DNA from 2 places in the Mycobacterium sp. NGS41 genome. Region 2 is predicted to be linked to the other one. Evidence: riboswitches for the same ligand, from Rfam matches in the RefSeq annotation. Region 2 holds a riboswitch; the other holds the start of a gene.
What was found. A riboswitch is a leader RNA that binds a small molecule or an ion and turns the genes downstream of it on or off. The one in region 2 is predicted to bind fluoride.
Positions count from the first base shown of each region.

Region 1: it holds a riboswitch for fluoride, as region 2 does, so the genes downstream of both, AC5Y21_RS11000 (MFS transporter) here and AC5Y21_RS20350 (PE family protein) in region 2, are expected to answer to the same signal.

Region 1 is NZ_JCALDF010000009.1:40,168-64,415, forward strand. It holds gene AC5Y21_RS10910 (M15 family metallopeptidase) at 1-107, shown strand, start outside; gene AC5Y21_RS10915 (class I SAM-dependent methyltransferase) at 169-975, shown strand; gene AC5Y21_RS10920 (amidase) at 1,002-2,534, opposite strand; gene AC5Y21_RS10925 (methylmalonyl-CoA mutase family protein) at 2,669-4,246, shown strand; gene AC5Y21_RS10930 (cobalamin-dependent protein) at 4,246-4,677, shown strand; gene AC5Y21_RS10935 (LLM class F420-dependent oxidoreductase) at 4,662-5,618, shown strand; gene AC5Y21_RS10940 (CaiB/BaiF CoA transferase family protein) at 5,666-6,658, shown strand; gene AC5Y21_RS10945 (hypothetical protein) at 6,703-7,023, opposite strand; gene AC5Y21_RS10950 (2Fe-2S iron-sulfur cluster-binding protein) at 7,042-7,368, opposite strand; gene AC5Y21_RS10955 (class I adenylate-forming enzyme family protein) at 7,488-8,891, shown strand; gene AC5Y21_RS10960 (acyl-CoA dehydrogenase family protein) at 8,869-9,780, shown strand; gene AC5Y21_RS10965 (acyl-CoA dehydrogenase family protein) at 9,767-10,864, shown strand; gene AC5Y21_RS10970 (enoyl-CoA hydratase/isomerase family protein) at 10,866-11,633, shown strand; gene AC5Y21_RS10975 (class I SAM-dependent methyltransferase) at 11,712-11,975, shown strand; gene AC5Y21_RS10980 (class I SAM-dependent methyltransferase) at 11,972-12,319, shown strand; gene AC5Y21_RS10985 (proline iminopeptidase-family hydrolase) at 12,324-13,187, opposite strand; gene AC5Y21_RS10990 (thiolase family protein) at 13,393-14,532, shown strand; gene AC5Y21_RS10995 (ArgK/MeaB family GTPase) at 14,553-15,443, shown strand; fluoride riboswitch at 15,530-15,603, shown strand; gene AC5Y21_RS11000 (MFS transporter) at 15,719-16,978, shown strand; gene AC5Y21_RS11005 (FAD-dependent oxidoreductase) at 17,026-18,645, opposite strand; gene AC5Y21_RS11010 (IclR family transcriptional regulator) at 18,660-19,337, opposite strand; gene AC5Y21_RS11015 (alpha/beta fold hydrolase) at 19,491-20,351, shown strand; gene AC5Y21_RS11020 (bifunctional 3-(3-hydroxy-phenyl)propionate/3-hydroxycinnamic acid hydroxylase) at 20,351-22,057, shown strand; gene AC5Y21_RS11025 (3-carboxyethylcatechol 2,3-dioxygenase) at 22,005-22,922, shown strand; gene AC5Y21_RS11030 (FAD-binding protein) at 22,919-24,248, shown strand, end outside.
Region 2 is NZ_JCALDF010000027.1:9,221-15,663, forward strand. It holds gene AC5Y21_RS20345 (PPE family protein) at 112-1,476, opposite strand; gene AC5Y21_RS20350 (PE family protein) at 1,491-1,790, opposite strand; fluoride riboswitch at 2,284-2,345, opposite strand; fluoride riboswitch at 2,510-2,585, shown strand; gene AC5Y21_RS20355 (potassium channel family protein) at 3,070-4,788, shown strand; gene eno (phosphopyruvate hydratase) at 5,032-6,300, shown strand; gene AC5Y21_RS20365 (histidine phosphatase family protein) at 6,367-6,443, shown strand, end outside.

The sequences.
Region 1 (24,248 bases), on a different contig from region 2:
ATGCGATGAACTACGGCGGATTGACCGTCTACCAGGGAGAGTGGTGGCATTTCGACGGGCCCGGCGCCGGCGCAGACCGCCCGCATCTCAACGCCCCTGTAGATTAGGTGCGTCTTATATAGTGAGAATTCTATCTCATAATTAAGCAAGCAGCGGTAAGCTCACGCCATGAACCCACGGGCTGTCTACACGCACGGACATCACGAGTCGGTGCTGCGCGGTCACCGGCAACGCACGGCGGAGAACTCCGCCGGCTACCTGTTGCCGCACCTGCAGCCGGGAATGTCTGTACTCGACATCGGTTGCGGCCCTGGGACGATCACCGCCGACCTTGCCGACCGAGTCGCACCCGGATCGGTGACGGCCGTCGAGCCAACAGACGCTGCGCTGGACCTGGCCCGCGCTGAGGCGAAAGCGCGCAACGTTCCGAACGTGTCGTTTGTGATCTCCGACGTGCACGCGCTCGACTTTCCCGACGACACGTTCGACGTCGTCCACGCTCACCAGGTGCTGCAGCACGTGGCCGATCCGGTTCAGGCGCTGCGCGAGATGCGACGGGTATGCGTGCGGGGCGGAATCGTGGCGGCCCGCGATGCCGACTACGCGGGTTTCATCTGGTTCCCGCAGCTTCCGGCGCTGGATCGCTGGCTGTATCTTTACCAGCGCGCAGCCCGCGTCAACGGCGGGGAACCGGATGCGGGCCGACGGCTGCTGTCCTGGGCGCGTGCCGCGGGCTTCGACGACATCACCCCCACCGGCAGCATGTGGTGCTACGCGACGGACGACACTCGCGAATGGTGGGGCGGGATGTGGGCCGACCGTATTCTTCAGTCGGACTTGTCGCGCCAGCTGGTGGAGTCGGGCATGGCCACAATCGCCGAACTCGAGGAGATCTCCGGGGCGTGGCTGGCGTGGGCTAAGGACCCGGATGGTTGGCTGGCGATCCCAAACGGCGAAATCCTCTGCCGCGCTTAGCATGGCGCCTGCTCGCCCACCTTGCGCTATGGAGTGGGGAAGCCGCCGCAGAGGGATTCGAACGCAGCCGCGACCTTCAGGACGGTGGAATCGTCGAATCGCTTGCCTACGATCATCATTCCGGCGGGCAGGCCGTCAACTAGACCGGCGGGCACCGAGATCGCGGGATGGCCGGTGACGTTCAGCGGCGCGGTGTTGAACGCCTTGCCGAGGGTGCGTTCGAGCAGTGCAAAATCCGCAAGGCCGCCGCCGGGCAGTGTGTCAGCCGTGCCAGGCACGGTGGGCATCACCAGTACGTCGTGTTGGTTAAGGGCCGCATCGTAGGCTGCACGCAAGTGCGGCAGTAGATTACGCGCCTTCGCATAGTATGCGCCGCCCAACCGGTTCAGGCCGTAATGTCCGGCCACAGCCGTTGCTTTGATGGTGACGTCGAATTGATCGGCCTTGCCGGCTCGCTGTCTTGCCCAGTACGCCATGAGTTCTGGGTCATAGAGTCCTTGCACGCCGAGGCCGTAACCGTTGCCGTCCAGCATCTGATAGCTCGAGCCATCGGTGAAGATGACGGCGAAGACGTGCAGTGCGTTGCGATGCCAGGGCACACTGACTTCGCTGACCGAGCAGCCGATCTCGGTTAACCGCTGCGCTGCCGACCGGATCAGCTCGTCAACCTCCGGCAGCGCGCCGGGCTGCCCGAAGCCCTCGACGAGCACGCCCACCCGCAGGCCGGCCACATCGCCGGTGAGCGCGCCCCGGTAGTCGACCGCGGGCATCTCAGGTCCTTGGCGCGGGTCGTGGCCGTCGGGTCCGGCGAGCACGGTGAGCAGAAGTGCGGCATCGGCCACCGTGCGCGTCATCGGGCCCAGGTGATCGAGCGTTCGCTCGATCGGAAACGCGCCCGTGAAGGGCACCAGGCCGTACGTCGGCTTGAGACCGACGATGCCGCACAGCGATGCCGGGATCCGTACCGATCCGCCTTGGTCGCCGCCGAGGGCCAGCTCCACCGCGCCGGCGGCGACCAAAGCGCCACTGCCGCTGGACGATCCGCCGGTCTCACGGGCGGGATCCCATGGATTGCGCACCGGTCCGCTGGCCGAGGTGAAGCTCGAGCCCGAGCAGCACAGCTCCTCGCAGACACTCTTGCCGGCAATGATCGCCCCAGCGTCGAGCAAGCGCTGCACGACGGTCGCGTCGCGGCTGGGGATGAAACCTTCCACCACCCGCGAGCCGTTCATCATCGGAATCCCGGCTACCGCGATGTTGTCCTTGATCGCCACCGACCGGCCCGACAGCGGCCCCTCGGCACCCGACGCGACCTCGGCGGTGACGTACCAGGCACCGAGGGGGTTGTCGGCCGGCTCGGGAAATCGGTAGGCACGCTCGGGCACTTGCGGCCGCGCGAGCTCGTCGTAGAGCTGGTCAACCGCGTCATAAGACATCAGGGCGGCGGCGACCAGCGCCGTGTAGTCCCGTTGTGCGGCCGCGTCGAGGCGGAAACCGAAGTGCCTGGCCGCGGCGTCGATGTCTGCTTCTGAGGGCCTGACAGCCCGAGAACCCGTCATGTCGACCTCCGTCATCCTCATCAGCAGCCTAGGGGGCGCCCGCGGGCCGTCACGACCGTTGCGTAATGAGGTATTCGGCCAGGTCAGCGCTACGGTATTGGCATTCTCTTTTTTTGCAAGTACGTTATCCACTGATGGATAATGCAGCCCAGACCGCGTCGGGCATTCCGCTCGCGCCGGTGTACGGCCCGGAGGACCACAAGACAGAGCCTCCACCGCCGGGGGAGTTTCCCTTCACCCGGGGTAACTTCGCGTCCGGGTACCGCGGCAAGCTGTGGACATTCCGGCAGTACTCGGGGTTCGGTACCGCCGAGGAATCCAATCGCCGCTACCGCTACCTGCTGGACCAGGGCGGCACGGGGCTGTCCGTGGCGCTCGACCTGCCCACCCAATGCGGGTTCGACTCCGACGATCCCGAGGTAAGCGAGGAAGTCGGGCGTGTCGGCGTGGCGGTGGACACCCTCGCGGACTTCGAGATCCTGTTCGACGGCATTCCGCTGGACAAGCTCAGCACGAGCATGACGATCAACGGCACGGCGGCGATCCTGCTCGCCTTCTACGTGGCGGCGGCCGAGCGGAAAGGGATACCGCGGGCGAAGCTCACCGGCACCATTCAGAACGACATCCTCAAGGAGTACGCGTCGCGTGGGACCTGGATCTGGCCGCCGGAGCCGTCGTTGCGGCTGATCGCCGACACCATCGAGTTCTGCGCGGCCGAGGTTCCCAGATTCAACGCGATCTCGGTGGCCGGGGCGCACTTTCGCGACGCCGGGGCCACCGCGGTGCAGGAGATGGCGTTCACCCTGGCCGACGGCGTCACCTACTGCGACACCGTGGTGGAACGGGGCCGCATGACGATCGATCAGTTCGCGCCGCAGATCTCGTTCTTCTTCTACACCCATGGCGATTTCTTCGAAGAGATCGCCAAATACCGTGCGGGACGCCGACGTTGGGCGACGATCGTGCGGGAACGCTACGGTGCGACGACGGACAAGGCGTCGATGTTCCGCTTCGGTTGCGTGTGTGGGGGCGCTTCGCTGTATGCGCCACAGGCGCACAACAACATCGTCCGAGTGGCCTACGAGGCGATGGCCGCCGTACTCGGCGGTGTCCAGTCGATGTTCACCGCGGCCTGGGACGAGCCGTTCGCCCTGCCCACTGAGGAAACCACGACACTGGCGCTGCGCACCCAGCAGATCCTCGCGCACGAAACCGGCGTGGCCAGCGTCGCGGATCCGCTGGGCGGCTCCTATTTCGTGGAGGCGCTGACCGACGCGACTGAGGCCCGCATCATCGAGATCATGTCCGACCTCGAGCGGCACGGCGGAATGGTCCACGCCATCGAGGACGGTTACCTGCAAGGCCTGATCGCTGACGAGGCCTTCAAGATCCACCAGGACATTGAATCCGGCGCTCGTCCGGTCGTCGGGGTCAACCGGTTCGTGACCGAGGAACCCGAACACGATGTCGTCACCTACGAACTCGACGCCGAGGGCCGTGATCTGCAGCTCAAGCGCCTCTCCAAAGTCAAAGCCGAAAGAGACAGCGGCGCGGTGCAATCCGCGTTGGCGGCCTTGGCGCGCAGCGCCGAAGGAACCGACAATCTCATGCATAACCTGATCGACTGCGCGAACGCCTACTGCACGGTCGGTGAGATGGTCTCCGCGCTGAAGGCCGTGTGGGGCGAATTTCAGCAACCGGTGGTGTTCTGATGGCCGTGAGGGTTCTGGTGGCAAAGCCCGGCCTCGACGGGCACGACCGCGGCGCCAAGATTGTTGCCCGCACCTTGCGCGACGCCGGATTCGAGGTCATCTACACGGGGATCCGGCAGCGCATCGAAGACATCGCGTCGATCGCCGTTCAGGAAGACGTGGCCGTCGTCGGGCTCAGCATCCTGTCGGGTGCTCATATGGCGCTCACCACACGGACAATCGAGGCGTTGCGCGCGGCCGATGCCGCCGACATCGCCGTCGTCGTCGGCGGAACGATCCCACACGCCGACGTGCCCAAGCTGCTGTCCGCCGGTGCCGCGGCGGTATTCCCCACCGGGACATCGCTGGACGACCTGGTGCGCGACATCCGCGCACTGACCGGCACTTCCCAGCCCACGTCAGAAAAAGAGGAACAGTGCGCGTCGGAGTGATGATCGGCGCCGAGCGTGGCGACATGGCCCGTAAGGTGGCCAAGCTGGCCTCCGATATCGAATGGGCCGAATCCGCAGGGCTGGACACCGCGTGGATGCCGCAGGTGCCCAACGACTTCGACTGTCTGACCATGGTGTCGCTGATGGCCGCCCACAGCTCGCGCATCGAGCTGGGTACCGCAGTGGTCCCGCTGCAGGCTCAACACCCGATTGCCCTTGCCCGCCAAGCGCTCTCGACACATGCGGTGGCCGGTGGGCGGCTGGCTCTGGGCGTCGGCCCGTCGCACCACTGGATCATCCGAGACATGCTCGGCTTACCCTATGACAAGCCGGCCGCCTACACCCGCGACTACCTGCAGGTGCTCAACGCCGCCATTGCCGGGCCGGGACCGGTTGACGTCGAAAACGATTCGTTCACCGTGCACAATCCGACGGCGATCGGGGCAGATACCCCGATGCCGGTGCTGGTCGCCGCGCTGGGGCCGGTGATGCTGCAGCTTGCCGGTGAACTCGCCGACGGCACCGTGTTGTGGATGGCGGACGAGCGTGCGATCGGTGATCACATCGCGCCGAAGATCACCAAGGCCGCCGCGGACGCCGGGCGTCTCCCGCCGCGCATCGTCGCGGGCATCCCGGTATGCCTGTGTGGGCCTTCCAAAGTCGATGAGGCCAAGGAGCGGGCGAACCGCATCCTCGGCGAGGCCGAGGTGTCGCCCAACTACCAGCGCCTGCTGGAACGCGGCGATGCCCGCGATGTCGGCGATCTGTGCGCGGCCGGCGACTCGGAACAGATTCTGCGGCGATTCCACTCTTTCGCCGACGCCGGCGTTACCGACCTCTCGGTGCGGCTCTTGCCGATCGGTGACAACCGCGACGAACTCGTCGCTTCCAAACGCCGGACCCGGGAGATGATCGCCGAGCTCGCAACGGAACTGCGGTGAGCTCCGCGGGGCCACTGGCCGGGATCCGTATCCTCGAGGTCGGCACCATGCTGGCCGGACCGTATGCCACCATGCTGCTCGCCGACCTCGGCGCCGAGGTCCTCAAGATCGAGCCGCCCGGCGGCGAGATCTCCCGCAGTGTGGGAGACAGCTATTTCGCCAGCCTCAACCGCAACAAGTCAAGTATCTGCCTTGACTTGAATTCCGATGCGGGACAACAACGTCTGGGCGAGCTGGTAGCCGAGACGCAGGCGTTGCTGGTGAACCTGAAGCCGTCCGCCATTCGCCGGCTGGGCCTCACCTACGAGGCGCTGCGACGCTGGAATGAGCGGATCGTCTGTGTGGCGATCACCGGTTTCGGTCTGTACGGCGGCGACGCTCCGGCATTCGACTACGTCGTTCAGGCGGCTGTCGGAACCGCAGCTCTGACGGGCGAACCGGATGGTCCGCCGACGCTGCCCGGTTACTCGTCAGCCGACAATTCCACCGGAATGTCTGCGGCACTGGGGCTTCTGGCCAAGATCGTCTCCGGCCAGGGCGGGCAAGTGGACGTGTCGCTGCGCGACGTCATGCTTTCCCAGCTCAACTACCATGCCGCCGCCTACCTCAACGAAGGCACCGAGCCGCAGCGCCATCCGTACGGTGCCCATTCGTATTACGTTCCGGCGCAACTTTTCCCAACCGCCGACGGCTACCTGGCGCTATTCATCACTCATGACGGCTTCTGGAAATCCTTTGCCACCGAAGCAAGGATCGACGGTTTCGAGACGATGACCCAACGCGTGGCCAACCGCGACGAGGTGCTGGCGGTCGTCACATCAGCGCTGGCGACCGACACCGCCGTCGGCTGGGAGCGGCGGTTGCGGCCGCTGGGTGTGCCGGTGGCCGCCGTCCGGACCCTGCCCGAGGCACTCAAGGTGACGCCGGAAGTGGTTGTGCAGGCGGGTGATTTCCGGCTTGTTGGCAACCCGATTCACGTGGGGGGCTATCAGCCCGAATATCGTCCTCCGCCGAAATTGCCTGAACACGACGGGGGCTAAGCCCGCGCTGGACTGGCTGCGGCGACATACATTGCCCGCTGCATCTAACCCGTCGGGCCGTACTCGGTTGTCACCTCGAGTAACTGCATCACCGGCGGCGGATCCAATTGCAGCGCATCGGACATGTGCAGCTGCCGGGCGTTGGCCCTCATGTTGTTCAGGATCCCTTGCAGGTCATCGCCCTCGATTTCATAGAGTGCGAGGTAGGGGCCGTCGCCGCCGACCGGGCGCAGTCGGCGTGCCGAAACGAATCCGTCCAGCGCCACGAGTTCGGGCAGGTGGACTTCGTCGTACCAGGTGTTGTATTCCTGCTCGCGATCCGGCGAACTGGGTCGAGTCTCGACGTGGATGATCCCCTTGGCCATGTGGCCGCCTCTCTGCGACTACTCGTATTGCACCGTGATCGACGGCGTATCGGGTACGCCCTGGCAGGTCAGAATGTAGCCGTCGGCCACCTCGTCGTCATCGAGTGCGTCGTTGACCCGCATCGTCGCGTGGCCCTCGGTGAGCCGGGCCATGCAGGTGCCGCAGTTGCCGGCCTCGCAGTTGAACGGGGGCTCCAGGCCGGCCCGTCGCGCGCTTTGCAACAGGGTCTCGCCGGGAACCAGCGGCACGGTCACCTTCTTGCGATCGAGGTGGATCGTTACGGTGCCGCCGTTCAACGGATCTGTCACCCGTGGAATCTCCTCGATGATCCGGGTGACCGTCACCGTGACCACCCCTTCCGTACTTGCGTTCTTCAGTATAGAGAATACTATTCTCTCTTAGCGATAGTTTCTTCTCAAGACTGAATGTCGGGACAGCCGGGCCTGCCGAGGAAGGACGGGACGTGACTGAGCCGACCGTGCTGGTGTGCGAGGAACGGCAGTTCAGCCTGCCTCAACTCGACGCGTTGGCCAACGGCCTGGTCGTAGCGCTGACCAAGAGGGGCGCTACCGCAGGTGAACGGGTCGCGGTGATGGCGTCCAATCGGCCGGAGTTCATCGCTGTCGTGCTGGCAATCTGGCGGCTCGGCGCGGCGGCTGTGCTCATAAGCCCTGCGTGGAAGCGCGACGAGGTCGACCACGCGCTGGCGGTGACAAACCCGGGTCATGCTGTCGGCGACCACCCGGTGCTCGCCGGTTTGATGCCGATGCTGCACCTGGACGAACCGGTCGTCGCCGGGGAATCGACAGCTGGGGTTCCGCCGGCCGACGATGATGCGCTGCTGGTGTTCAGTTCGGGTACCACCGGTCTGCCGAAGGCGGTCCGGCACACCCACGCATCGCTGGACGCGGCGGTACGGCACTGGCGCGGCGCGTTGCAGCTGACCGGTCGCGACCGGATCCAGGTCGCCACACCGCCGTCACACATTCTGGGACTGCTCAATATCCTCACCGCGCTGCGCACCGGCGCGTGGATGCGGCTGCATCCGCGATTCGACGTCGAGCGGATGCTGCGGTGCATCGAAAAGGACCGCATCACAGTCGAAATGGCGGTTGCGCCCATTGCCCTGGCCATCGCCTCGCACCCTGAGCTGGAGTCCTACGATCTCTCGTCATTGCGGTTCATCATGTGGGGCGCAACGCCGGTCAGCGCCAGCATCGCCGAAACGGTGACGCGGCGCACCGGCATCGGGTGGGTGCCCGCGTACGGCACCACGGAACTGCCGGTCATCGCGTGCAATCCGCTGGCCGGAACGCGCTTGGACGCCGTCGGGAAAGCGGTGGCGGGGGTACAGGTTCGGGTGGTGTCTCTGGAAACCGGTGTTCCGGTGGGTCCGGGAGAGGTTGGTGAGCTTCAGGCGCGGTCCAATTCGCTGATGGCCGGTTACCTCCCGGCCGAGGCGACCGCGGACGTGTTGTACGACGGTTGGTACCGGACCGGGGACGTCGGCTGGCTCGACGCCGAGGGTTGGCTGCGGATCACTGACCGTCTCAAGGAAATGATCAAGGTGCGCGGCTTCCAGGTCGCGCCGGCCGAAATCGAAATGGTGCTGCACGGTCATCCGGCCGTCAAAGACTGCGCGGTGTTCGGCGTCCCGGACGGCGCGAACGGAGAAGCGGTGGTCGCCGCCGTCGCGGCGCGAGCTCCCGTCGAGGCCGCCGACCTGGTAGCCCAGGTGGACCAGAAGCTGGCATCCTACAAACGCCTGCGCCGAGTCATCTTTGTCAACGATATTCCGCGCCTGCCGTCAGGCAAGGTGCTGCGCCGAGTTCTCAAGGAGCGCTATGGATGTACGGCTGACAGCTGAGCAGCAGCAACTACGTGACGCCGCCGCCAAGCTGGCCGATGATCTCGGGCCGGGAGCGGTGCAAGATCTCGGCGACGAAACTCGAATTGGGCGTCTGGACCGGCAGATTCAGACAACCGGGTGGCGATCGTTGCGCTCCGACGGCGCCTCCGGCGTCGAAGTGGCAATTGTCGCTGAGGAATTCGGGCGCCGACTGGTGGACGCACCATTCCTCGGACCGGTGCTGGCCGACGATTTGGCCCGGCACATCGGTGCGGGCGCCGCAGCAACGCTGACAACCGTAGCCGTCGATGATCGCGCGATCGACGCTCGCGGATGCCAACGCGCCCTGCTGCTGTCCGGAACCACCGTGCTGGCCGCCGATCTAGACACCGATAGTGTCTGCGCGGATCTGACCCGGGCCGAGGCGGTGATTGTCGGAACGCCGCAGGCTATCGGCGAGGTGTCCGACGAAGTCGCCGGACGATGGCAGGCCTTGGCGCTGGTCGCCACGTCGGCGGACCTGGTCGGAGATGCGCGTGGTGCGCACGCCGTCGCCTGTGACTACGCGAAAATCCGTGAACAGTATGGCAATACGATCGGGTCCTACCAAGCGGTGGCGCACCTGCTGGCCGAATCCGTGGCGCTGATCGAAGGTTCGGTGAGCGTGCTGCGGCATGCGGCCTGGGCCGTCGACGAACTCCCTGTAGCGCAGGCCATTCAGGCCGCACGTGTGGCAAAGGTCTACTGCGCGCGCGCCACCCGAACCGTCTGTGAGACCGCGGTGCAGGTGCACGGCGGCATCGGCAATACCTGGGATTGTCTGGTGCACGTCTATCTGCGCCGCGCATTGACCTCGACCGAACTGTGGCCGGTAGCGCTGAAGGAGATCGATCTTGGACTTTCGTGACTCGGCTGAAGAGGCCGCCTTCCGGGAGCGGCTCCGATCCTGGCTTTCGTTGCACGCCAAGGAGTATTCCGGCTCAGGTGATGAGTACTGGGTACGCATGGCCGACTGGCATCGGGCCCTTTACGACAACGGTTTCTTCGGGTTGTCGTGGCCCCGCGACTACGGCGGTCAGGAGCTGCCGGCGGTGTACGACGTCATCGTCGACGAAGAACTCGTGCGCGCCGGAGCGCCACCGCGCCCCAGTGTCGGTTACCTGGTTTACGGCATCGGCCGGCACGGCGGCGACGAGCTGCGCCGGCGCTTCCTGCCGGGCATCATCAACGGCAGCGAGCGGTGGTGCCAGGGCTTCAGCGAGCCTGGCGCCGGTTCGGACCTGGCGTCGCTGACCACCACTGCCACCCGGGAGGGCGACAACTATGTGGTGCACGGACACAAGATCTGGACCAGCTACTCCGACGTCGCCGACTGGTGTCTGTTGCTGGCCCGAACCGACCCCGCGGCTAAACGGCATCGTGGTCTGTCGGCGTTCGTGATCGCGATGAAACAGCTTGGCATCCAACAACGTCCGCTGCGCATGATGAACGGTGTGACCAACGAGTTCGGCCAGGTGTTCTTCGACGGCGCAAATGTGCCCGCGGACCAGATGGTCGGCGCTCCCGGCGACGGCTGGGCGGTTGCCATGACGGTCGTCGGCCACGAACGTGAGCCATCCACCCTGGGATACGCGGCCAGATACGGCAAACTGGTCCGGGATCTGGCGGCGCGCAACAGCGCCGTCCAAGCTCCCGTACCTGAGGAACTCTCATGGGCAGCGGTCCAGTCGGAGATGCTGACTCATCACGTCCGCCGGCGGCTGTCCGAACAGCTGGACGGCGTTTCGCACGGGCCCGAAGGGTCGCTCGACAAGCTGCTGATGACCTGGGTTGAGCAGTCCGTCGGGCACGCCGCGCTGGCGGTCACCGGAACCCGCGACCCAGACCTGCTCAGCGCGTACTTGTACAGTCGGGCGCAGAGTGTCATGGGCGGGACTTCGCAGATACAGAAGAACATCATCGCTTCGCGGATCCTCGGATTGGGAGTCTGAAATGTACGACATGCCAAGTGAAATCGACGTTCGCGCCGAGGGGGGCCTGCGGATCATCACGCTCAACCGCCCGGATGCGCTGAATGCCGTCAACGACAACCTGCACGTCGGGCTCGCGCGGCTGTGGCAGCGGCTGACCGACGATCCCACCGCCCGCGCGGCGGTGATTACCGGTGCCGGTCGGGCATTTTCGGCTGGCGGCGATTTCTCGTATCTTGCCGAGCTGGCGAACGACGCCGATCTGCGGGCCAAGACGATTCGCGACGGGCGCGAGATCGTGCTGGGCATGGCTCGGTGCCGAATTCCCGTGGTGGCTGCGGTCAATGGGCCTGCCGTCGGGCTGGGCTGCAGCCTGGTCGCCCTTAGCGACATCGTCTACATCGCCGAAAATGCCTACCTCGCCGACCCCCATGTGCAGGTAGGGCTGGTGGCCGCTGACGGCGGACCGCTGACCTGGCCGCTGCACATCAGCCTGATGCTGGCGAAGGAATATGCGTTGACGGGCACGCGGATTCGCGCCGACCGGGCCGTCGAACTCGGCCTGGCCAACCACGTGGTCGCCGATCCGGTCGCCGAGGCGATGGACTGCGCGAAGCGCATCATGGAGCTGCCACAGCAAGCGGTGGAAAGCACCAAGCGGGTGCTCAATATTCACCTGGAGCGCGCCGTGCTCGCCAGTCTGGACTACGCCCTTTCGGCTGAGCATCAGTCGTTTACCACCGAGGACTTCCGCTCGATCATCACCAAGCTGAATGCGGCCAAGAACTAAGTCGGGCGAGCAGACGCAAAAGACCCCATTTCGGGGGCGCTGCGGGTGCTTTTGCGTCTGTTCGCGCTCTAGAATGCCGTGGTACCGCCCTATCGTGACGTCGCAGAGTTCGATGATCGGGCCACGTCGTATGACCAGGGCTGGCGCGGTCGTTTGCACCACATCATCAGCGACCGCACCGCCGCCTTGACAACGACGACAGTGGCGTCACCACAGCGCGTCCTCGATGTGGGATGCGGGACCGGATGCCTCCTCCGGTTGCTAGCCAACCGCTATCCGGGAGCCCAACAACTTGACGGAATTGACTCTGCTCCCAACATGATCGAACCGCCAAATGGTTGACCCACGACGATCGACTGACATTCGTCACCGGGATGGCCGAGCACCTGCCCCACAGCGATGCGTCGATGGACGTGGTGGTCAGCAGTACGTCGTTTGACCATTGGTCGGATCAAGCCGCCGGGCTCGCGGAATGCGCAAGGGTGCTGCGGCCGGGTGGCCATCTGGTTCTGGTCGACCAGTTTTCCCGACGGCTGATCCCGACGCTCGCGATCACTCGGCGGGGCAAAGCGCGAACGCCCCGCCGTGCAACCGAGCTTCTGCTGCGCGCGGGATTCAGTCGCCCGCAATGGCACACCGTGCACACGGCCATCATCAAGGCAGCGGTCGCAACAAGGGCTTCGTAGCGAATCACACGTCGTCGTGTTGCCGAAGGAATTCGCGCATCACCTGATCGAACCGGTCCGGCTCTTCGATGAACGGCATGTGCGAGCTCGACTCGAAAAGCTCGAACCGTGACCCTTCAATGCGCTGGTGCATTTCCCGCATGTGCTCTGGCGCGCACTGGTCGAACCTGCCCGCGATCACCAGGGTCGGCACCGTGATCTCGGTCAACCGGTCGAACACCTCCCAGTCGCGGATGGTTCCGACGATATGAAAGTCGCTCGGCCCGAACAAGGTACCGAAGATCTCATTGCCCATGTTCTTGAAGGCTTCCTCTAGTTCGTTGGGCCAGGGATGCAGACGGCAAAGATACGTCTCGTTCCAGGTACGGATCGCGGCCTGGTATTCGGCCGACGAAGTCGTGCCGGCGGCCTCGTGACGGTCTATCGCGGATTGCGTTGCCGCATCCAAGCGGGACTTCTTGTGGGCCACCATATCCGAAAATTGCGGTATTGACGCGATGCTGTTCGAGATGGTGAGACTGGCCGCAGCAGGTGCCGCGTCCAGGACGTACTGCTGCGCCAGCATCGCTCCCCACGAGTTGCCGAAGATGTGGAAGCGGTTCAGGCCGAGGGCTTCCAGAACGGCAGCCATCTCGGCGACCGAGCGTTCCATCGTCCAAAGTTTCGTATTCGACGGGCATTCGGATCTCCCGCAGCCGAGCTGATCCCAGAAAATGACTTCCCGCTCGTCGGCCAGACGTTCCAACGAAGTGATGTAGTTGTGCGGCAAGCCCGGTCCGCCATGAACCGCGAGCAGCGGACGGCCCGCGCCGCCGCCGATCCGTTTGAACCAGACGTTTCCGCCGGGGACCGCGATCGTTCCCTCCAAGCTGGCCTCCTGATTTATTGGCGAGCAGACGCAGAATCGCACGATTCGATGCACGTATGTGCGATTCTGCGTCTGCTCGGCTGCAATGGTGACCCACCTTGCAACTCATACTCTCAAACTGAGAGAATAGTGTTCTCATGAATGTGCGGTCGGCTCTCCGGCCCCGCGCATGCCTGTTGAAATGCCGCCGAAGTGGAGAAGACCTGTGCCTGAAGCCGTCATCGTGTCCGCGTTGCGCACCCCCATCGGAACCGCGCGAAAGGGAACGCTGCGCGACACCACCGCATTCGACCTTGCCAACCACGTAGTCACCGAGGCCGCGGCGGGTCTGGATCCGGCGCAGGTCGACGACGTCATCCTGGGCGAGGGTCTTTACGGCGGCGGCGTTGTCGCGAGGCACGCGGCCATAACCGCGGGACTGCCCACGGTTCCCGGCCTGGCCAACAATCGGCACTGCGCGGCGGGTCAGGCGGCGGTGCAGAGTGCGGCGGCAAGTGTGCGCGCGGGGATGGATCAGCTCATCATCGCCGGTGGTGTGAACTCGGCATCCACGTCGCCGCGGTCAAGGTTTCAGATGGACGGTGAGTGGGTCGACTGGTTCCCGCCGACCCATCCAGACCGGCCCGACGCACCCAACATGGACATGTCGATCACCGTGGGCTGGAACGCAGCCGTGGCCGCTGGCGTGAGCCGCGAGGAGATGGACGCGTGGGCGTTGCGGTCGCACCGCAACGCGATCGCCGCTATCGACGAGGGCCGTTTCGTCGACGAGATCGTCCCGATTCAGACGCCGCATGGCATGTTCTCGGTCGACGAGCACCCGCGCCGCGACACAAGCATGGAGAAACTGGCTGCCCTCAAGCCGCTGCATCCCGAAATCGATGGCTTTTCTATTACCGCCGGCAACTCCTGCGGCGCCAACGACGCCGCCGCGGTGCTAACCATCGCCAGCGACGAGCTGGGACTGCCCGCACTGGCGCGCGTGGTTTCCTGGGCCTCGGTCGGTGTCGATCCCGCCTCGACGGGCTTGGCACCCGTCGACGCTATTCCGAAAGCGCTTAAGCGGGCCGGACTTTCAGTTTCCGACGTAGACCTGTTCGAGATCAACGAGGCATTCGCGGCAATGTGTGTGGCCACCGTCAAGCTGCTCGATCTGGACCCGGACAAAGTCAACGTCAGCGGCAGCGGCTGCTCGCTCGGACATCCGGTGGCGGCGACCGGCGCCAGGATGCTCGTCACCCTGGTGTACGAACTGCGTCGGCGCGGCGGCGGCATAGGGGTCGCCGCTATGTGCGCGGGCGGCGGGATGGGTTCCGCGACCGTCATCGAGGTCGCTGCGCCCTAAGGAGTCGAATAGGCCGCAAGATGGACATCGCCGATCTGATTGCCAGTGCGCGCAACGGTTCTCCGCGTGCCGCGGGTCGGTTGCTCAGTCTTGTCGAAGGCGACCGCCGCGACGAAGTACTGGCAAGCCTTGGTGGTCCCGAGGCGCGAGCGGCCCGCGACGTCGGTGTAATAGGCATAACCGGACCGCCGGGCGCCGGCAAGTCGACGACGATCGCGGCACTGGTCGGCGCGTACCGGGAGCGTGGCTGCCGAGTGGCTGTGCTGGCCGTGGATCCCTCGTCGCCGTTCAGCGGTGGTGCGCTGCTGGGCGATCGGATACGAATGGCCGCGCATATCAACGACTCCGACGTGCTGATCCGTTCGGTGGCAAGCCGCGGCCATATCGGCGGCCTGGCCGCCGCGGTTCCGGCGGCTATCCGCCTGCTGGGTGCGATCGGATACAACGTGATCCTGTTGGAGACCGTGGGCGTGGGCCAATCCGAGATCGAGATCGCCGCCGTCGCGGACCCGACCGTCGTCGTCCTCAATCCCGGGGCCGGCGACGCGGTCCAGGCCGCCAAAGCGGGTGTGCTGGAAGTCGCTGACATCGTGGCGGTCAATAAGGCCGACCGGGAGGGCGCCGAACAGACCGTGCGGGACCTGCGAGCTGAGACCAAAGCACCCATCCTCAGCCTCATTGCCGCACGGGGAGAAGGTGTTTCGGACCTCGTGACCGCGATCGACGATCATCACCGCGCCGACAGCCGCGCCCGACGGCTAGCTCGGGCCCGGGCCCAAATCCTGTCGCTGGCGCAAACCCGGCTGCGGAGCAGCCCGGATCTCGACGGGCTCGCTGAGTCGGTGGTCGACGGCCACGACGATCCCTATACCGCAGCGGAACGCTTGGTTTCCAAGGGTGAGCAGACGTAAAAGCCCCCGATTTCGTGCCGAAACGGGTGCTTTTGCGTCTGCTCGCCGATGCTATTGCTTGACCAATAGGAATGCGCGTTGGTTAACTTGGCAGCGGCGAAGGAGCCCGCCAGGAAGATCGTCTCCTAACCGTCACATGGCTGATGGCTCCTGCGAAAAGAAGGAGTCGCAGGTGGCTATGTTCCCTCCGTTCGCAAGTCGAATTGTGTTGTGCGGTAGCGGTGCTCGTGGCGAGGCTGCGTGCCACCAGAACCAGATCGCAAGCAGGGCTCCCCATGAGTGACCAGCCCGATACCGTCGACAACGAGGGAAAGGCGTTGCCCAACAACGCCTCCCGCCAGCGCGGTCGCCGGTTATCGCCCGCGCTGAAGTTCGTCTTGATGGTCGGCGTGATGAGCTTCTTCGCCGACTTCACGTATGAAGCGTCCCGCAGCATCGTCGGACAGTTCCTCGGTCTGCTTGGTGCCGGAGCGCTGGCGATCGCGGTGATCACCGGATTCGGCGAACTGCTCGGCTACGGGTTGCGCCTGGTCTCGGGACGCGCTGCAGACCGCACCGGACTGTACTGGCCGATCACTATCGGCGGCTACGTCTTGCAGATGTCGGTGGTGCCGCTGATGGCATTGGCCGGCAGCTGGCAGATCGCGGCCGTCCTGGTGATCGCGGAACGAATCGGGAAGGCAATCCGCAACCCGCCTCGTGACGCCATGCTCTCCCATGCCGCAAAACGGATGGGCTATGGCTGGGGCTTCGGTGTACATGAAGCGCTCGACCAATTCGGCGCTCTGGTCGGTCCATTACTCGTCGCGTTTGTCGTCGCCAGCACTCATGGCAACTATCGGCTCGCGTTCGGCGCGCTTGCCGTTCCGGCTGTGATTATGCTCTCGCTGCTGGGGGTGGCGCGGCTACTTTATCCACGCCCGCAGGATCTTGACCCGGCCACCGCACCGATGCGCACGCAGCAGCTGCCGCGAGTGTTTTGGATCTACCTCGTCGCCGCGGGGTTGGTGGCCGCCGGCTTCGCCGACTTTCCGATCATGGCCTACCACTTCCAGCAAACCGGCACCATTTCTGCGACGTATATACCGGTCTTCTACGCCTCCGCAATGGCGGTGTCGGGTGCCGGCTCCCTGGTGTTCGGACGTCTTTTCGACCGGGTCGGTATCGGTCTGTTGGTACCGCTGACGGTGGCCGCTGCCGCGTACGCGCCGCTGGTCTTCCTCGGCGGCTTCTGGCCCGCCCTGATCGGCAGCTGCCTGTGGGGCTTGGGGATGGGCGTTCATGAATCGATCATCCCGGCCGCAGTGGCCCCGATGGTATCGCCGGCTCGGCGCGCCTCCGCCTACGGCATCTTCACCGGCATCTACGGCCTCGCCTGGTTCGCCGGCAGCGCTGTCATTGGCGCGCTGTTCGGCCTAACCGTCGGCAGCGTCGTCGTATTTGCGGTTGTCACGGAACTCGCCGCGGTACCGCTGATCCTGTTGGTTATGCGGCACACCGCGGCCGCACCCGTTTCCCAGGGTGAGCAGACGTAAAAGCCCCCGACACGCCGTGCGTGCGGGGGCTTTTACGTCTGCTCGCGCTACTCGACGGACTTCCCGGTGGCGGCCGCATATCCTGCGCGGTAACCGAAAACCATTGCCGGGCCGATGGTCCCACCGGCGCCGCCATACGCTCGTCCGGTCACGCCGGCCATCGCGTTGCCCGCAGCGAACAGACCCGCGATCGGCTCGCCGGTGACGTGAAGCACGCGACCGTCATGGTCCGTCCGCGGCCCGCCCTTGGTTCCCATCGCACCGACGCATACCGGAACCGCGTAGTAGGGGCCGGTGTCGATCGGGCCGAGTGTCTTCCCGGCCAGTGTGGTGGCCTGGTCGTCACCCCAGTAACCGTCGTAAGCGCTTGAGCCACGCCCGAAGTCGGGATCGGATCCGGCTGCGACGTGGCGATTCCACTCTTCGATGGTGCGAGCGAGGCCGTCGGCATTGATGCCGGTCTTGGCGCCCAGCTCGGCAAGGTCCGCAGACTCGCAGAACCAGTCCGGGACGGGCTCCCCGGGGGCAACGCCGAGAAATCCATAGCGTTGCAGGTGAATTGAATCGAAGACAATCCACCCACTGTCGTTGACGTAGCCGCCGCGAGGATCGAGATAGTGGAAGGCGCCGGCCATCGAGTTGTAATCGCAGGCCTCGTTGACGAACCGGCGTCCGGCCCGATTGACCATGATGCTTCTCGGGCGCGTGCGTTCCAGCCGTACGCTGCGGCTGCGTTGATTGCCCGAGATGGAGTCGCCCGGGATCCGGACGATCGGCACCCACCATGCTTCACCCATGTTCGCCAGCTCGGCGCCGTGCGCCATCGCCATGCGCAGGCCGTCGCCGGTGTTGTTCGGCGGAGATACCGCTCCGTGCATTGGGCCGCGCAGAAACGCTTGCACCAGAACAGGATCCCATTCGAAGCCGCCGGTGCCCAGGATCACGCCGTGGCGGGCGCGAACGCTCATGCTCTGTTCGGGCCCAGCGATTCGCGCTCCGGTGACCTTCCCGCCGTCGACGATGAGCTCTTCCGCCCGTGTCTTCGTGCGTGGTGTCACCCCGAGATCGAGCAGACCCTTCAGCAGTCCCGCGATCAACGCGGTGCCGGCCACGCATAGGTCGCCGGCTTGCTCGTCGACATCGGCATGCAAACGCGCGCGGGTTTCGGCGTCGAAACCGACGTTGGACCAATCTTCCGGAAACGATGTGATCTGGCTAGCCCATTCGCCAAGTTGGCTGAGGTCGAAGGGAATTGCGCTCAGCGACCGGCCACCGCTCGGTTGTCCCCCCGGCAGCTCGGGCTGGTAGTCGGGAAAGCCCGGCGCGATCTCGAAGCGCAGACCGCTGTGTTTCTCGACGAAGTCGAGCATCGCGGGGCCGGTGTGTACGAATGTCTCGACCAGCGCGTCGTCCATGGAACCGAACGACTGCGCGCGCAGGTATCGCAATGCGTCGTCGACCGTCAATTCCCGGTCGGGACAACGGTTGTGGGCGGGGATCCACACGATGCCGCCCGAGACCGCAGTCGTTCCGCCTACGGTTGGAGCCTTCTCGAACACCTGCACTGAGGCACCGGCCACCGCGGCTGTGAGCGCGGCGGTGAGCGCGGCGCCGCCGCTGCCGAGCACTATGACGTCATAGACGTCGGCTTCGTGGTCCCGAGGCATGGTTTGCTATCCCTTCAGCTCAGCAGCGCGGACAAGTGCTTGGCGGCTTTGATGACGGCGTCCTTCCCACGCAATACGACGTCTTCGCGGTGGGAGATGAGGTTGATGCAGGTTGGTGGTGACGGCGCCTGGCGGTGTACCGGCACGGCCAATCCGTAGGTATTCGGCTCGATCTCCCCGTACGTCATCACCCAACCGCGCTCACGCGCGCGCATCACCAGCTCGCGTTCCCCCGGCCGCCGGGGCATGCTCGCCAGCAGGGCGATCCCGGCGGCGCCGCGGTCCAGTGGATACCGGCTGCCCTCGTGGAACGAAAGCTGGTAGGCCACGTGGGTCGGGACGATCACCGCGATCGCCACTTGCTGGTCGCCCTCCGCGACCAGCAACGACACCGTGGTGCCGAGTTCGTCGGCCAGCGCTCGCAGCGTCGGGAGACTCACTTGGCGCACATTGTGGTCGAACGACGCGCCCAGCACGGCCAGTCCGGAGGCCGGCCGGTAGCGCCCGTCCTCACCCTTGGCGACCAGCCGGAACTGGGCCAAAGTCGAGAGCAATCGATAGGCGATGGTCCGATGCACTCCGACTCGGTCGGCAAGTTCTTGCACAGTCAGTCCGGTTGCCGACGCCGCCACCATCTGCAGCGTGGTCAGCCCCCGGGCCAGCGTCTGCGAACCCGTCGCCGAGGCCGTCACGGGCTTGACAGACCCACACGCGAGAGCGAAGCTCTATATATAACGCACATTAGTGTGCGATATTAGCACACGCTGTATTTCAAAAACGCCTGTATTCCAAAAGCGAGAGCCGGATTTTCACCAGCGACATCCCAGAGAGGTGCCCCAGAAGGAATGGAGTTCGAAAGCGTCTGGAGCGACCTGCAAGGCGTCGCGTTTTCGCAGGGCTACCTGTCCGCCGGCGGGGTCCGGACCCGCTATCTCCGGGCCGGTGACCCGGCCAAACCGGTCCTGGTGCTGTTGCACGGTTCTGGCGGTCACGCCGAGGCCTATGTCCGCAATCTGGCTGCCCACGCCGAACATTTCTGGACCTGGTCTATCGACATGCTCGGGCACGGCTACACCGACAAGCCGGGGCATCCGCTGGAAGTCAGCCACTATGTCGAGCACCTGATGGCCGTGCTGCGCGCCATCGGCGCCGACCGTGCCAGCATCAGCGGTGAGTCACTCGGCGGCTGGGCGGCCGCGCGGGCTGCCATCGACCATCCCGACGTGGTCGACCGGCTCGTCCTCAACACCGCCGGCGGTTCGCAGGCCGACCCGGCGGTAATGCAGCGGATCATCACCTTGTCCATGGCAGCCGCCGAGAACCCGACGTGGGAAACCGTTCAGGCGCGGATCAAGTGGTTGATGGCGGACAAATCCAAAGATTACGACGACCTGGTCGCCAGCCGTCAACGGATATATCGCCAGCCGGGGTTCGTCGCGGCCATGAGTGACATCATGGCACTGCAGGATCCGGAGATCAGGGCGCGAAACATCCTGGGACCAAATGAATATGGAGCGATCACCGCGCCCACGCTGGTGCTGTGGACCAGCGACGACCCGACCGCCGATGTGACCGAGGGCCGCCGCATCGCCTCGATGATTCCCGGCGCGCGGTTCGAGGTGATGCCTGGCTGTGGTCACTGGCCGCAATACGAGGACGCCAAGACCTTCAATCGCCTGCACCTCGACTTCCTGCTGGGGCGTTGATGGAAGGAACCGGGCACCGGACACAAGACGTCGACGTTGTCGTCGTCGGTGCCGGCCCGGTCGGGTTGACCTTGGCCAATATCCTTGGCCTGCAGGGGGTAAGGACGTTAGTGGTCGACGAGCGGGCGACGCTGATCGACTACCCGCGCGGGGTCGGGCTGGACGACGAGGCGTTGCGCACGTTCCAGTCGATCGGTCTGGTGGACCGCATCCTGCCGCACACCGTACCCAACCAGATCCTGCGCTTCTACGACGCACAACGCCGTATCCTTGCCGAGATGGCGCCGCCCGACGCGCGTTTCGGCTGGCCCAGGCGCAACGGGTTCGTGCAGCCCCTGGTCGACGCCGAATTGCTGGGCGGTTTGGACAGATTCGATCATGTCGAGGTCTGGTGGGACCGTCCGATGACGTCGTGCGAACAGACCGCCGATGCGGTGACCGTCGAGCTCGGCGGCGAAGCTGAAGGCTGTAGTGTGCGTGCGGGTTACGTCGTCGGCTGCGACGGCGGTCGCAGCATTACCCGCCGGATGATGGGCGTCTCGTTCGACGGGACGACGTCCCCGACGCGGTGGCTGGTCGTCGACATCGCCAACGATCCGCTCGGTCACCCGAACAGCGAGGTGGGCGCCGACCCCGAGCGCCCGTATGCCTCCATCTCGATCGCACACGGTATTCGCCGGTTTGAGTTCATGATTCACGCCGACGAGTCCGACGAGCAGGCCGAGGATCCGGCGTTTCTGACGCAGATGCTGGCGCGGATGGTGCCGCACCCGGACCGGGTCAACGTAATCCGCCGTCGTGTCTACACCCACCACTCGCGGATCGCCGGCGCCTTCCGCAGCGGCCGGTTGCTGCTGGCTGGAGACGCCGCGCACCTGATGCCAGTCTGGCAGGGGCAGGGCTACAACAGCGGAATACGGGATGCGGCGAATCTGGGCTGGAAACTTGCAGCCGTGGTGACCGGACGCGCGGACGCCAAATTACTGGACACCTACGATGTGGAGCGGCGCAAGCACGCCCGGGCGATGATCGACCTCTCCACCATGGTGGGGCGCGTCATCTCGCCGACCAACCGCCGCGTCGCCGCGGCGCGCGACCTCGTCGTCCGATCGGCGTCAATTGTGCCGTCGCTCAAGAGGTATGTGCTGGAAATGCGGTTCAAACCGATGCCGCGTTACGAGCACGGAGCGGTCGTCCATGACGTACCGCGCCAAGCGGGCTCACCGGTGGGCACCTTGTTCGTACAGCCTCGTGTCGACACCAGAACGCAGCGTGATGTGCTCTTGGACGATGTGCTCGGCGATTGGTTCGCCGTGCTGTGCTGGAACAACAATCCGCGAAAAATCCTCGGGGAAGACGCGTTCGCAAAGTGGAAGGCCTTGGGAGCACGGTTTATCGCGCTGCGCCCGCTGACTCAGTTGCATTGGACCGGGCACGATGATCCCGACGTGGTGATCGTGGGCGATCGCACCGGTGGGCTCAAGGCCTGGTTCGACGGTCACCAGGAATCGGTGTTGTTCCTGCGTCCGGATCGCTGCATCGCGGGGGCTTGCATTGCCCAGCTGGCGCCCGAACTGAGCGCGTCGCTGGTCGAAGCCCTCGCACTCACGCCGGGAGGGGGTGATTTGCCAAGTGCCACTGGCTCTGTGCTGTATGTCCCACAGCCCGCTGCTGAATCTACCGGGGCCGTCGCGGGACCTGCTTGACGACGTCGAAAGCGCGATCGCGGAGGCCCGAGAGTTCGTCAGCGATTACGACCCCGAACTCGTCGTCATCTTCTCGCCGGACCACTACAACGGCTTCTTCTACAAGGTGATGCCACCATTCTGTATCGGTATGCACGCCAAAGGAGTTGGCGACTACGGCACCCTGCTGGGCCCGCTGGACGTGCCCGAAGACATCGCGGCTGAATGCGCAAAGGCCGTCCTTGGGTCCGGCGTCGACATTGCGGTATCGGCGAGTATGGACGTGGACCACGGCACCGTGCAGCCGCTGGAGAAACTATTCGGCGACGCCAGGTCGCGCCCGGTGATCCCGATCTTCATCAATGCGATCGGCGTACCGTTGGGGCCGCTACATCGTTGCAGGGCGCTAGGTACCGCGGTGGGCAACTACCTGGCGAACCTGGACAAGCGGGTCCTGGCAATCGGATCCGGCGGGCTGTCCCACAGTCCGCCGGTGCCGACGCTGGACACGGCCGACGCCGCGGTGCTGCAGCGAATTGTGCACGGCGAACCGATGACAACAGAGCAGCGGCAAGCTCGGCAGACCGCGGTGATCGACGCGGCCCAGAGCTTCGCCGGTGGTGAAAGCAAACTCCAACCCCTCAATCCAGCTTGGGACCACCACTTCCTGGAGATCATCGACGCAGGACGGCTCGACGAGCTCGATCACTGGTCGAACTCCTTCGTACTGCACGAGGGCGGTAGCTCCGCACACGAAATCAGAACCTGGGTGGCGGCTTTCGCGGCGCTGGCGACTGCGGGTCCATATCAGACCATGATGCGCTACTACAAGCCGGCCGCCGAACTGATCGCCGGCTTCGCAATCAGAACGGCGGTGCCGACATGAGCGACGCCGAGCACATCGTCGACGTCCTCATCGTCGGCTCCGGCGGCGGCGGCCTGACGGCTGCCCTCACTGCCAATGCGTCCGGACTGGATGCGCTGGTAGTGGAAAAGTCGCCGAAATTCGGCGGTTCCACCGCGCTGTCTGGTGGCGGCATTTGGGTTCCCGGGGCGCCCGCCCAGCGCAGGGAGGGGTATGCTCCGTCGCCCGACGGCGTGGTCGAATACCTGCGGCAGATCACCGACGGCTTGGTCAGCGATGCGCGGATACGGCAGTACGTCGAGTCATCCCCGAAGATGCTGGAGTTCTTGGAGGGGCTCTCCGGATGGCTCGAGTTCGTCTGGAAGCCCGGCTATGCCGACTACTATCCGGAGTTGCCGGGCGGCTCCGAACTCGGCAGCACCATCAACGTCCCGCCGATCGACCTGCGAGAGCTGGGCGCCGACGAACAGAACTTGCTGCCGCCATTGACGCTTGCTCCCAAAGGAATCTGGTTGGGACCTAAAGAACTTCGGTCCTTCTACCGCATCAGGCAATCCTGGGCCGGGAAAGGCGTTCTGCTGAAGCTGATTTCGCGGATGGTCAGGGCCAGGGTGTTTGGTGAGCGGATGGCGGCCATCGGCCAGTCGCTGGTCGCTCGGCTGCGCCTGGCGATGCGGGAACGCGATATCCCGCTGTGGCTGAACTCGCCGATGACCGAGCTGATCACCCACGACGACGGATCGGTGGTCGGTGCGGTGGTGCAGAGAGACGGTAGGACCCAGCGGATCGCTGCTCGCCTCGGGGTCATCCTGGCCGCCGGGGGCTTCGACCACGACCTCGGCTGGCGCAAGGAACAGCTGTCCGTCGTCGATCAAGACTGGAGTTTCGGCAACCCCGCCGCGATGGGCGACGGCATTCGGGCCGGCCAAAAGATCGGCGCCGCAACCGACTTACTCGACGAAGCCTGGTGGTTCCCGGCGATCCAATGGCCGGACGGCCGAATGCAGTTCATGCTCAACGAACGGATGATGCCGGCGCAGTTCATTGTCAACGGCGACGGCAAACGCTTCATCAACGAGGCGGCGCCGTACATGGATTTCGGTCATGCCATGATCGACGGCCAGAAGTCCGGGATCACCCACATTCCCTGCTGGCTCATCACCGATCACCGGTCCTGGAATCGCTACGTCGTCGGCGGCCATCTGCCGATACCCAAAATCCCCGGCGCGCCGGTACCCACCGGCCGCAAGGTCCCGCGCGCGTGGCTGGAATCCGGCGTCGTCAAGGCCGCGACGAGTTGGGACGAGATGGCGGCCAAGATCGGAGTACCGGCACAACAGCTCTCCG
Region 2 (6,443 bases):
ACTTAGTTGGCGACGACGAAGCGGTGATATCCGACCTTCAGGATGTTGACATGCCGGTAGTTCCGCGGGCGCGATGCGCCGCGGAGCAGTCAGCCGGCCATGCCCTTCGTCTCAGTTAGGGATAAAGCGTCTTTTCTGTTCTGTGACCTCCTCCGTGGTCATGAGTCCAGAGTCGTGCAGCTTGGCAAGGAGCGATTGCGCCCGTGCGGCGAGTTCGTTTAGCTCGGCAGCTATTTCGGTAACTGGGCCGTCGGGTGGCTGCTGCGCTGGCTTCGGCATTTCGCGACCCGTCATCCTCATCCGCTCACCTCCAAGCCCCATGGACGTAGTGCTACCGACCGCACCTCCCGCCACACCCGCTAGTGCCATCTCACTGAACAGGCCGCTGGAAGTAACTGCCGCAATTTCGGGAACGGCTTCGGCGCTGGTGATCGGCAATGCATAGGCGGCAGGGCGGAATGCCGGAGCCGCAGACGCCCAGCCCGGCGGCACCGACAACCCGCGGATCGAGATGCCCTGTCCCATGCTGGCAGCCACAGGCTGCGCCGCTGTCGACGGTTCACCTACGCCACCTGCGCCGCCGGCAATCCATTGTGGCAACATGGCGGCGCCCGGCCCATCTCCGGTGAACGGCCCCTCACCTTTAGCGAAGTCACGGTCGGCATTGATCCGAAGAGCTCTCATCGTCGTCGTTGCCGAGACCGACGACGCCGACCCGCTAAAAATCGACGCCGGCGCCGCGGTAGCGGCCGCTACTGTATCGGCGGCGGCCACAGGTATGGCGATCGCCGTCAGGATGGTCCCCAGGGTGGAGAGCGGGTCCGGCGGATCGGCTGCCGCCGGTGCCGCCGCGAGCCCCTGCAGGGCCTGGGGGAGCGCCGACATCACTTTCGGGCCGCTCGACATGATCGCCTGCGGTACCGCGGCGGCTTGGCCGGCCACTCCCGCCGGGTTGGTGGTCGGCGGGGGTGGTGTGAACGGTGTCAAGGTTGCTGCTGCCGCCGACGAGCCGGCGTAACCGTACATCGCGGCGGCGTCCTGGGCCCACATCTCGGCGTAATGGGCTTCCGTGGCCGCGATCGCCGGAGTGTTCTGCCCCAGAATGTTCGTCGCAACCAACGTCAGCAACAGGCTGCGGTTGGCCGCGATCATCGGCGGGGGCACCGTCATCACGAAGGCCATCTCGTAGGCAGCTGCTGCGGCCCTGGCTTGTGTGGCGGCTTGCTCAGCTTGCGCAGCCGTTGTGGTCATCCACGCGACGTATGGCAAGGCTGCTGCGGCCATCGACGCCGACGCGGGACCCAGCCACGGCCCGCTGCTCAACCCCGAAACCACCGACCCGTAGGAGTCTGCCGTGGAATCAAGTTCGGCGGCCAGCCAGTCCCAGGCCGTCGCAGCCGCAAGCATCGGCCCCGAGCCGGGACCGGTATAAATCCTGCTGGAGTTGATCTCCGGCGGTAGTATCGCGAAATCCATTGCGCATCCTTCGTCTAGCCGGCTGCTATGGCGTTGGCAGCTTCTGTGGCCGCATACGATGCGGCGCTGGCCCCTAGCGCGCCGACAAACAGGTGATGGACCGCTTCCGACTGGGTGCTGATCGCCTGGTACATCTGCGCGTGGATGGCGAATTGCGCGGCCGTCAACGCCGACACCTCATCGGCAGCAGCCGGAATCACGCCGGTCGTTGGCGCCGCCGCGGCCGAATTCTGGGCTGCCATCGCAAAACCAATACCTTCCAGGTCGGCGGCAGCCGCCGTGAGCGTTGCCGGCTGCGTGGTCACAAAAGACATAAGATTTCCTTCCGTACGAGTCATCGACTTGTGAATGACAAAAGTTCAGGCAGCCTTCCCCCCTCATTCGATGTGCAGCACTTTCTGCACTGTTGTTGAAAACCCGCTCCCAGATTGCAGTTTGGCGAGCGGGGTAGCCGGCCAATCCGTCGATCGGTGACGTGAACTCGCGTGCAAACCATGAGAGCCGAGTGGCTGAATCAGTAGACACCGAGTGCAGTAGAGGGCAGATGGACTTCGCCGGATGCTGAGGATGAGTTGCTCATAGCGGCGAGAAGTTGACCTGACGGCCTCACGATGTGCAACGCGAAAGCCGTTCGGCTCCAGCATATTCCGGATCCATCGAGTTGTCCTGAATGCCGTGCATGACGCGCTCTCGCAAGGCCAATCGAGTACCGCATGCACCCACACGTGGGGAACAGCACGGCAAACCACGATTAAGACGCGAGATAAGTGAGCCACCGTTAACCACCTGCCTTGCACCCGAGCCAAGTAACGGGTAGAAGCCATCAGCCAGGTGCGGCGGTTACGGCGAGCTTCATCGCCTATGCGCGATGGTAACGTCGGCCTAACCGCGGACGCAATGTCGCAAACACAATCCTCGCCCAAGCCGACCTCAAATATCACGGCGTCGCGGTAGGCAACCAGCCCTTACGTTCGGGGCCCGCAATCATCGAGACGTGGTGCCGTTCTTGACCAAGCCGCGTCGTCATTGGTTAACTGGCTGTGGCGATGGCGTCCGCCTGGGGAATTGTTCTCCGAACCGCCAAACTGGCTAATGGCACCTGCGAACCCGAGGAGTCGCAGGTGGCACCTGTTTGCGCGGCCTTGCTCGGCGAGTTGGTGCACGACGTCGCCGCGGTCCCGATATATCACTCGCGTCGTTCAGCCCAGCGCTTCCACGACCAGATGGCGCACGACGGTCTGCCGCCGCTGATCATTCAAGTGCTCCAGGTGACGGCTGTCGCTGAAGTGTCACCTGCGCTTAGCGGCTTCATCTCTTGGTTCGAGCCGAGTTTGCGAGGCTGTCGCGATTGCCTGCGGGTCGCTGGCCAATCATCCTATTCCCGACCCATGAACACAATGTCTGCGGCATTCGTTACCAAACGTCTTGTACCGTCCGGTTTTTCTTACACGCGCGCTTCGTGGATGAAAGGAATCGGCCACCGAAAGCGGCATGCCGGTGAGCTGCCGGTGCCGACCGGGGCAGGTGTTGCGAGATCGACAAGAGGTTGTGAGCCGGCTACTGCGGCCGCTGGCGAAGCGTGGTGACAATCGCATGAAAACCATCATTGTCTCTGGTAGCGGTGGGCTCACGGCCGCGATTATTGAAGGGTTGGAAAGCGCCGGAGCTCGTGTCGTCCGGCTCGTCGACGAGGAGGTCGCCGATACGCCGGACGACCTCGTCGAAGCTGGCGTCGCCCAAGCGGCTGCTGTCGTGTGCACCGGCGATGACGATGTGGCGAATCTCGAAATTGCCTTGCTCGCAAAGGAAGCCAACCCCAACATTCGCGTGGTAGCGCGATTGGCCAACGACGTGCTACGTGAGGCGCTCAACGACGATAGTGAACTTGGCGCGATACTCGACGTCGCCGAACTCGCGTCAACGTCAATCGTTGAAGCATGTCTGGCGCGCACCACCCACGCGTTCACCGCAGCGGGCATTGAGTTCCTGGTGTCGGGCAGCGAGGCCGTCCGCGACGACACGCTGCGCGAACTGTACGGCGATCTTGCCCCGGTGGCGGTGATTCACGGCCAAAGCTCACCGACCCCCGGAATGACGGACCTCTGCCCGGGACGCGACCTCGCGGTGCATGCCGGCGATTGGGTGATGATGATCGGAACCGTGGACGAGCTCAGCGCTCGTGGTACTAAAGCTCCGCGCCCCACTAAGTCGCGATCCCGACGACCCCTCTTGCGCCGGTTCCTCGACGGCATACGCGCTGTGCGTGACGACGTGAACCCGGCGTTCTACCCGATCATGAGCGCACTGGTGATACTTATCATCGGCTCGATGGCCTTAATACATTTGGGCTATAAGGCTTCACCGCGGATGTCGTGGATTGACTCTTTGTACTTCACCGCCGAGACCCTCACGACAACTGGCTACGGCGATTTCAGCTTCCTAAACCAGCCCGTCTGGCTGCGGCTATTGGCTGTGATGATGATGTTCGGTGGCGTGATCAACACCGCACTAATCGTCTCCTTCATCGCAGACGTGCTGCTTTCACGTCGTTTCATTTACTCGGCCGGGCGTCCCCGAGTGCGGCATCTCCGCAATCATGTAATTGTTATTGGGCTCAGCGCGGTAGGGGCACGCGTGGTGAATGATTTGACCACTGCTGGATACGAGGTCGTGGTCATCGAGCGCGACCAGAACAACCGTTTCGTGTCTTCGGTAATCGACCTCGACGTTCCAGTGATCTTGGGAGACGCGACCATGCATCAGACGCTTGAGTTGGCGCGCGTCAATCGGGCACGCGCGGTGGCGGTGATGACCCGAAGCGAAGTGGTTAACGTTGAAACCGGCATCATCGCGGCCAGGATGTTGGGCCGCCCATTGTCGCCCAAAGTCACTCGACCGGACGTGCCGCTGGTGTTGCGAGTATACGATCGCGCGTTGGGCCGCGTGATCGCAAAGCGATTCGGCTTCGTTAACGTTCGCTCAACCGTTGAGCTGGCCGCACCGTGGTTTATCAGCGCCGCAATTGATCTCGACGTGCTGGCCACGTTTTCGGTCGGGCAGAGCTCGTTTGTGGTCGGCGCCATGCGGGTGGTGGTCGGCAGTGAACTCGACGGAATGCAAATGTTCGAGCTCTCCACCAAGACTCGAGTCATTGCGATCACTCGGCCGGGTTCGCCGGTTAGGCTGCATCCCCGTCGCGACGCCCGATTACGCGCCTACGACACTGTCTACCTCATTGGCCCATACCGCGAGTTACTAGAGACGCTCCGCAAAGGGCAGCTTCCGGAGCTGTCCGCTACCGTCGATCGATGATGGCATGCGCCAAGGGTGAGGCACTTACGAAGGACGGCTGAGCGCTGGTGCTGTACACCCGCGCCATGGGTACCGCTCAAGCGAGTTTGATGCCGTCGAAACGTATGTTCGCGGCGTTCTCGGACTGATAGTGTGATCGCGGCGGTGGGGCTCGCCACAACCGCACGTCCACGATGGACGGCCAACGGTCCCTTGTCTACTGGACCGGCTTTGGCCGAATTGTGGATATGGAGGCGGCAAGTGGTGATGCGGTTTTCGTCGGTTTCGGCGGTGGAGATCTTGGATTCGCGTGGCCGGCCGACGGTCTGTGTGCGCGCGGTGTTGGCTGATGGGCGCGCTGTTCGCGCTGGGGTGCCGTCCGGGGCATCGACGGGTACCCGCGAGGCCGTCGAAGTGCGCGACCACGACGATCGATACGACGGACGGGGTGTGCAGCGCGCCGTCGCCCATGTCAACGGTGCAATCGCCGACGCAATAGTTGGTCGCGCTTTTGAATCCCTGGACGAGGTTGACGATGCCCTGCGAGTGCTGGACGGCACCCGGGATAAATCGAGACTCGGTGCCAACGCGATCGTCGGCGTCTCGATTGCCGCCGCACGCGCGTTCGCCGCAGAATCCGGAGATCCGTTGTGGCGCTATCTGTCCGGGCCGACAGTGGCACCGCGCCTGCCGGTGCCACACTTCAATGTCGTGAATGGTGGCGTCCATGCTCCCAATGCGCTGGATTTTCAGGAATTCATGATCGCTCCCGTCGGTGCGCCGTCACTGGCCGAAGCCGTCCGCGGCGGCGCGGAGGTATATGCACGGCTTCGCCGCGAACTTGCCGATCGCGGGCTGGCCACCGGTTTGGGTGATGAGGGCGGGTTCGCTCCCGATATCGCTTCGCCCGAACAGGTGCTGGCGCTGCTCACCAAGGCAATCATCGACGCCGGATACACTCCGGGACGCGCCGGTATGGCGATCGCACTGGATCCAGCGGCCAGTGAATTTCATCGTGACGGCAGGTACGAGGTAGCGGGCGAGTCGCTTTCCAGCGAGGAGATGATCGAACGGTACTCGTGGATGATCCGCGAGTTCCCGGTGTGGAGCATCGAAGACGGCATGGGCGAGACCGACACTGACGGCTGGCGGAAGATGACCACGGCGCTCGGCGACCGGGTCCAGCTGGTGGGCGACGACAACTTCGTGACCAATCCGGTGTTGATTCGATTCGGTGTGGACGCGGGCGTCGCCAACGCCGCACTGATCAAGGTGAACCAGATCGGCACTGTGTCGGAAACGCTTGAGGCACTTGCCGTGTGCCGAGATGCGGGCTACGGCGCGATGATCTCCCACCGGTCGGGAGAAACCGACGACACGTTCATTGCCGACCTGGCGGTCGGGTCGGGTTGCGGTCAGATCAAGGCTGGCGCTCCGGCACGCGGTGAACGGGTCGCGAAGTACAACCGACTGATCGAAGTCGCTGAGGCCACACCTCATCTGGAGTTCGGGCTGGTGCCTGATGATCATTGATTCCCCTGGACTCGATCACGGTGTTGCGAAGACCACGGCCAAGACGACGAAAGGGTTAGTCCCGCTATGACAATCACGCTGGTATATCTGGCCAGGCACGGCCGCACCGCGCTCAACGCCGAAGACCGCTTACGCGGACTTAG